Pleomorphomonas sp. PLEO: one gene and its partner. The protein of the gene in region 2 interacts with the protein of the main gene of each other region in a pairwise test. Links are inferred from orthologs where the notes say so. Each region holds a gene or a part of one and is shown on either strand. Other genes may lie near its edges.

The links. The genes of interacting proteins can lie anywhere in the genome.
Region 1: the proteins of def (region 2) and AB6N07_RS03600 interact in binary tests that used the Escherichia coli proteins (3 or more experiments, as listed by UniProt). The link is inferred for Pleomorphomonas sp. PLEO from one-to-one orthologs.

Annotation. Positions count from the first base shown.
Region 1 is NZ_CP166625.1:827,147-831,663, reverse strand. What follows is about bases 1,414-4,369. They hold AB6N07_RS03600 (aspartate-semialdehyde dehydrogenase), read left to right. Parts: upstream 1,414-2,353; coding sequence 2,354-3,385; downstream 3,386-4,369. Other genes in these bases: AB6N07_RS03590 (Bax inhibitor-1/YccA family protein), read right to left, coding at 4,122-4,369; AB6N07_RS03595 (N-acetyltransferase family protein), read right to left, coding at 3,450-3,986; AB6N07_RS03605 (methyl-accepting chemotaxis protein), read right to left, coding at 1,414-1,808. Outside these bases: aconitate hydratase AcnA, read left to right, coding at 1-444; more of AB6N07_RS03605, read right to left, coding at 528-1,413; more of AB6N07_RS03590, read right to left, coding at 4,370-4,517.
Region 2 is NZ_CP166625.1:5,415,054-5,417,778, forward strand. It holds def (peptide deformylase), read left to right. Parts: upstream 1-966; coding sequence 967-1,485; downstream 1,486-2,725. Other genes in the region: AB6N07_RS25060 (2-hydroxyacid dehydrogenase), read right to left, coding at 1-779; fmt (methionyl-tRNA formyltransferase), read left to right, coding at 1,747-2,679; truA (tRNA pseudouridine(38-40) synthase TruA), read left to right, coding at 2,685-2,725. UniProt on the Escherichia coli protein: Removes the formyl group from the N-terminal Met of newly synthesized proteins. Requires at least a dipeptide for an efficient rate of reaction. N-terminal L-methionine is a prerequisite for activity but the enzyme has broad specificity at other positions.

The DNA of each region.
Region 1 (4,517 bases), 4.6 Mb from region 2 along the record:
GGCGACCGGATGTACATCTACGACGCCGCCATGCGTTACAAGGAGGAAGGCGTTCCGCTGGTCATCTTCGCCGGTGTCGAATATGGCAACGGCTCGTCGCGCGACTGGGCGGCCAAGGGTACCAACCTCCTCGGCGTCAAGGCGGTGATCGCCGAGAGCTTCGAGCGCATCCACCGGTCCAACTTGGTCGGCATGGGCATCGTCCCGCTGACCTTCGAGGAAGGCACGAACTGGCAAAGCCTCGGCCTGACCGGGCAGGAGACGGTGACCATCGAGGGCATCGCCGACGTCAAGCCGCGCCAGACGTTGACCGCCAAGATCACCCGAACCGACGGCGCCGAGATCGACGTACCGCTCCTCTGCCGCATCGATACGCTCGACGAACTCGACTACTATCGCAACGGCGGCATCCTGCACTATGTGCTGAGGCAGCTCGCCGCCTGACCCGACAGGTCAGCAAATCCGCACCCAACACAAAAGGCCCACCTTTCCCAGGCGGGCCTTTTCCTTTGATGCCTGCGTATGCGTTACGCCCGCTTCACACCCTGCAGGAAGCGATCGACGGTGGAGCGCAGTCCACCGGCCTCGCCGGACAGGGCCTTGGCCGAACTCAACACCGCTTCGGCCGCTTTGCGCGTCTCCACCGAGGCATGAGCGACACCACCGGTGTTGATCGACACCTTTTGGCTCGCAGCCGAAGCCTGCTGGATATTGCTGGCAATGGCGGCGGTCGCGCGGGACTGCTGTTCCACCGCGGCCGCGATCGCACCAGCGATCTCGTTGATCTCGCTGATACGCGTCGCGATGCCGCCGATAGCGCCCACTGCCTGGGTGGTCGCCGACTGCACGGCGCCGATCTGCGCGCCGATTTCGTCGGTGGCCCGTGTCGTCTGGTTGGCGAGAGCCTTCACTTCCGAGGCAACCACAGCGAAGCCGCGTCCCGCCTCACCGGCCCGGGCCGCCTCGATGGTCGCGTTGAGGGCCAGGAGGTTGGTCTGGCTGGCGATGCCATTGATCAGGCTGATCACCTCGCCAATCTTGGCGGAGCTCTCTGCCAGTCCCTTGACGATCTCGTTGGTGTGTCGCGCCTCTTCGTTGGCGGCGCTCGAGATGCTGCTCGATTGACGGACCTGATGGCCGATTTCGGCGATCGATGCCGACAGTTCCCCCGCCGATTCGGAGACGATACCAACGGCCGCCGATACCTGTTCGGATGCCGCCGCCAGCTCGGTGAGCTGGTGATTGGTCTGGTCGGCCGAGCCCGACATGGCCTGCGACGATGATTCAAGCTGGCCGGCAACCTGCCCCACCGTTCCGAGCGCCGACGAAACGTTGCGGTCGAACTCGGAGGTAAGTTGCTGCAATGTCGAAGCCTTGGCGCTCCGCGCCTCTTCTTCGCGCCGCGCCTCACGCTCGCGCAAGGCCCCCGAGAAGTCGGCGAGATTGGTCAGGACCACCGGTCGACCATCGACCTTGGAAAGGATAAGGGTGACCAAAACGGGAAAGTCTACGCCGTCGGTCCGACGATGAACCCACTCGAAACGCTTGTATCCCGTTGCCATCGCCTCGCCGATCAACGCCTCGGATTTGGCGCCCGACGACTGGCCATCCGGCTGTGTGGGCGGCGATAGCGCGGCCGGCGTACTGGCGGTCAAGGCACTCTTCGAGGAAGAGCCGAACATTTTAACCGCCGCGGCATTGCATTCGATGAACTTGCCATCGGCGATGACCATGACGGCATCGGGTGTGGCGTCGAAGAAGTTGACCTTGATCTTTTCGGAAAAAGTTCTGCGTCCGAACAGCGACATGCTCGCCTCATCTTGATTTCACACTTTCCCGCTAGCGGGAGCCATCAAGAACTCTACAACCTCACCGGTAAAGGATTGCTTGTTTTGCTAGTCATTTGGGGCATGACACACATAAGTAATATTGCAGATAAACTTGGCAAATCTCGTAAATACAGGCGAGGCGATCGATCGACTGCTACCGATGAGGAAATCGGGCAACTCCGGAGTATCCGCCCAATTCGTCTTGACCCGCCCTGCCCTTTCCGCCATAAAGCCCGACATTCGAGAGAGGAATGGTCCATGTCGTTCGCGAATGGTTCCCGTCATGCCGCTTGCCAGCTGGGTGTTGTCCCGGCCGGGCTTGCCATGACGAAAACGGCGACGACGAAAACGACCACGACGTGATCGACGCTTCCTCGCCCCGCACCGTCCTCCTCGGGGTCAGAGGAGGCGGATGGTGGCCTCCTCGAACGTCTCCCTGACAGACTGAAGAGCGACCGGCCGCCAGACAAGGCGGGGGACGACTTTTTCGGCGCAAAGCCATACTTTCAGAAGGTCAGTCCAACATGGGTTACAAGGTCGCTGTGGTCGGTGCCACCGGAAACGTGGGCCGCGAAATGCTTTCGATCCTCGCCGAACGCGGCTTTCCCGCCGATGAGGTGGTGGCTATCGCCTCACGCAGGAGCCAGGGCACCGAAGTATCGTTCGGCGATAAGACGCTGAAGGTGAAGGCGCTCGAGCACGTCGACTTCTCGGACATCGACATCTGCGTCATGTCGGCCGGTGGATCGATCTCCAAGGAATGGTCGCCGAAGATCGGCGCTCAGAAGTGCGTCGTCATCGATAATTCCTCTGCCTGGCGCTATGACGAGGACGTGCCGCTGGTCGTCCCCGAAGTGAATGCCGATGCCGTCGCCGGCTTCACCAAGAAATACATCATCGCCAATCCCAACTGTTCCACCGCCCAGCTGGTCGTCGCGCTGAAGCCGCTGCACGACAAGGCCCACATCAAGCGCGTGGTCGTTTCGACCTACCAGTCGGTGTCGGGCGCCGGCAAGGAAGCGATGGACGAGCTGTTCACCCAGACCCGTGCCATCTTCGTGTCCGACCCCGTCGAAGCCAAGAAGTTCCCCAAGCGCATCGCCTTCAACCTCATTCCGCACATCGACGTCTTCATGGAGGACGGCTACACCAAGGAAGAGTGGAAGATGGTCGCCGAGACCAAGAAGATCCTCGATCCGAAGATCAAGCTGACCGCCACCTGCGTGCGCGTGCCGGTGTTCGTCTCCCATTCGGAAGTGGTCAACATCGAGTTCGACCAGCCGATCAGCGCCGACGAGGCCCGCTCGATCCTGCGCGAGGCCCCCGGCTGCCTGGTCATCGATAAGCACGAGCCCGGCGGCTACATCACCCCCTACGAGGCGGCTGGCGAAGACGCCACCTACATCTCCCGCATCCGCGAGGACATCACGGTGGAGAACGGCCTGACCATGTGGGTGGTCTCCGACAATCTCCGCAAGGGCGCCGCGCTCAACGCCGTGCAGATCGCCGAGGTGCTGATCAATCGTGGCCTCTTGAAGCCCAAGAAGGCCGCCTGAGCCAAACCGATTGCACAGCATTTTGGCCGCCGCGATCCCCTCGCGGCGGCCTTATTTTATGACCTCAGCTCCGTGACAGTTCGCTTGGCGCCGAATGCTCGCCGTCGCCGATCGGCCGCTGCATCAGCACCTGGTCGAGCCAGCGATCGAATTTATAGCCCAGCGCTGGCGCAACGCCGATCAAGGTGAAGCCGAGGGCAGCGTGCAGCTTGCGCGAACCGAGATTGCCGCTGTCGCCGATCACCGCCACCATCTGCCGGAAACCGCGCCGCGCGCAGTCGTCGATCAGCGCCTGCAGAAGGCGCTTGCCGATGCCCTGCCCCTGGCGAGCCGGATCGATGTAGATCGAATTCTCCACCGTGTAGCGATAGGCAAGGCGCGGCCGATACGCGCTGGCGTAGGCATAGCCGGCAAGAGTGCCAGCCATTTCGGCAATGAGATAGGGATAGCCGCCGCCGGTGATGGTCTCGAAGCGCTTCAGCATGTCCGCGTCGGTTGGCGGTTCGAGCTCCCAGGAGGCGGTGCCGGTGCGAACGGCCTCCTGATAGATGGCGGCGATCGCGGGGATATCGCCGGGGCGAGCGGGACGAATGGTCAGCATGGATAGGATCCGGAACGACGAAGGACGCGGCAGTGCGCCCGCGCCCTAGATCGCACGCTCAACGGTCCGCCTCAAATAAAAACGGCGCCGGGAGGAACCCGACGCCGTGTCTTTAATTCAGGACGTTATCGACTGTCAGCGACGGTCGCCCATCAGGCGCAGCAGCATGATGAACAGGTTGATGAAGTCCATGTAGAGGTTGAGGGCGCCCATGATGGCCTTGCGGCCCATGGTCGTCCTGTCATCACCCTCGAAATACATCTCCTTGATCGTCTGCGTGTCGTAGGCGGTCAAGCCGGCAAAGATGCCCACGCCGATGATCGAGATGGCAAATTCCATCGCCGACGACTGCATGAAGATGTTGACCAACGAGGCGATGATCAGGCCGAACAGCCCCATGATCAGGAACGACCCCATGGCGCTGAGACTGCGCTTGGTCGTGTAACCATAAAGGCTAAGCCCGGCGAAGGTGGCGGCGGAGATGAAGAACACCTGCGTGATCGACTGCTGGGTGTAGACCAGGAAGATCGA
Region 2 (2,725 bases):
GGCAATGGTTCGCTGGTGAAAACATCGAGGCTGGCGCCTTTCAGCCGGCCGTCCGCCAGTGCGTCGACAACATCTGCCTCCACCAGTGACCGGCCTCGACCGGCATTGAGGATCACCGGCCCGCCAAGCGGCCCGTCCTTGGCGAGCGCGTCAATGGCCGCACGATCGATCAGGTTCTCGGTCTCGGCCGTCAATGGCAGCAGCGAAACGAGAATGTCGGTGCGCGCAAGAAAGGGAGCAAGGCCCTCTTCACCGTGGAAGCAGTCGACGCCATCCATCTGCTTTTCGGTCCGGCTCCAGCCGCTCACCTTGAATCCCAGCGCCGTCAGCGCTCGCGCCGCGTCACGACCGAGTTCGCCAAGCCCCATGACACCGACACGCACGGCGCTCGCCGCCCACTGACGAAGCGGCCGCCAGTTGCCGGTAGCCTGCGCCGCCGCGTAGGCGGCGTGACGACGGTGATGCAGCAGCACATTGAGCACGACCCATTCCGTCATCCGGCCTGTGAGGTCGGGATCGACAATCCGGACGACGGGAAGGTCTGGAAGATCGGGATCGGTGGTGAGGTGGTCAACACCGGCACCCAACGAAAAGATTGCCTCAAGCTTGGGGAAGGTCGCGAGATAGCCGGGTTCCGGCTTCCAGACCAGCGCGTAACGGACGGTGGCGACGTCGAAGTCATCACCAGGCAGGACGACCCTCCGATCGGGCGCGGCTTCCCGCAAGGCATGGATCCAGTGGTCGGGCTTCCAGCCCCGAACGGCAACGAGAATGGTCATGGCGTTTCCCGAGTATGAAGGTGGCGCCACATTGCCCGGCAGGACGCAGGGAAGGCAAGCCTCGCTCCTTTCCCTTTCGCCACGCCCAAGCTTCACCCACAATGCCTGAGGCCGCCCTTACCGCTTTCAGGGATTGCCCGGATGGTTGCTATTGACGAGAATAGCTGCCTTGCGTATCTGACTTTTCATGTCAACACGTCCTCTCGTCATTCTCCCTGCCCCGCAGCTTCGTCTGACCTCGGCTCCTATTGCCCGCGTCGATGACGGCGTTCGCAAGCTCGCCGAGGATATGCTCGAAACCATGTACGCGGCGCCGGGTATCGGGCTCGCCGCCGTGCAGGTGGGCGAGATGACCCGCCTCATCACCATCGACGTATCGCACGACGAGGACGTCAAGGAGCCGCGCGTCTTCATCAATCCGGAAATCCTTTGGAAGTCCGAAGATCTGTCGGTCTATGAGGAAGGGTGCCTCTCCATCCCCGAGTTCTACGAGGAAGTCGAGCGCCCTGCCCGCGTCCGCGTTCGCTATACCAACCTCGCCGGCGAGCCGGAGGAGCTGGAGGCGGACGGTCTGCTCTCCACCTGCCTGCAGCACGAGATCGACCATCTCGAAGGTGTGCTGTTCATCGACCACATCTCCAGGCTGAAGCGCGAACGCGTCACCAAGAAGTTCATCAAGGCGTCCAAGGAAAAGGCGCGAATTTAGTTGGCCAATCGCCGGCGGGCCTCCGGCCCTCGGCTTTCGCGCTCCGCGCGGGCGCCGCTTGGCGCCGGAAGCCGCTGACGCAGTTTTTCCGGCCTCAATCGCCGGCGGGCCTCCGGCCCTCGGCTTTCGCGCTCCGCGCGGGCGCCGCTTGGCGCCGGAAGCCGCTGACGCGGCTTCATAGGATCGATACGCCCCCTAACGCTTGACGGCGCCGCCCGCATGGTATGAAAGGCGGGCAGAACAACCGTCAACGGGGTCGAAATGCCGCTCAGGGTCGTCTTCATGGGAACGCCCGACTTCTCGGTGCCGGTGCTCGACGCCATCGTCGGAGCGGGGCACGAGGTGGTCGCCGCCTATACGCGGGCGCCGAAGCCGGCCGGGCGGGGCATGGACCTCCGGCGCTCACCGGTGCATGCGCGGGCCGACGCACTCGGCATTCCGGTGTTGACGCCCAAAACTCTGAAGACCGAGGAGGCGCAGGCGGCCTTCTCCAACCACGACGCGGATGTCGCCGTAGTTGTCGCCTATGGCCTCATCCTGCCCAAGCCCGTGCTCGACGCTCCCCGCTTCTGCTGCCTCAATCTGCATGCCTCGCTGCTGCCACGCTGGCGCGGCGCCGCGCCGATCAACCGCGCCGTCATGGCCGGCGATCCGGAGTCCGGCGTCATGGTCATGAAGATGGAAGAAGGGCTCGATACCGGCCCGGTGGCGCTGACTGCCCGTGTCGTCATCCGTTCGGACATGACGGCCGGCGAGCTGCACGACGCTCTCTCGCCGACTGGGGCCGCGCTGATGGCTGAGGCGCTCGGCAAGATCGAGGGCGGCTCGCTCACCTTCACCGCCCAGGCTGAGGACGGGGTCACCTACGCCTCGAAGATCACCAACGAGGAGACACGCATCGACTGGCGGCTGACAGGCTCGGCGGTGCACGACCACGTTCGCGGTCTTTCCCCCTTTCCAGGCGCCTGGTTTGCCGCCGACCTTGGCAAGGGCGAGGAACGGATCAAGCTTCTCCGCAGCGAGCGAGCGGATGGGGCGGGAGCGGCCGGCACACTGCTGTCGCCCGACGGTGTCGTCGCCTGCGGAGAGGGCGCCGTGCGCCTTGTCACCGTGCAACGCGCCGGCTCGAAGGCGATGGCTTTCGCCGATTTCGCGCGTGGCGCCCGCCTCGCCTCCGGCTTCAAGTTCGGCTGACCGCCATGCCCCGCTACCGGCTTCTCATCGAATATGACGGCACCGC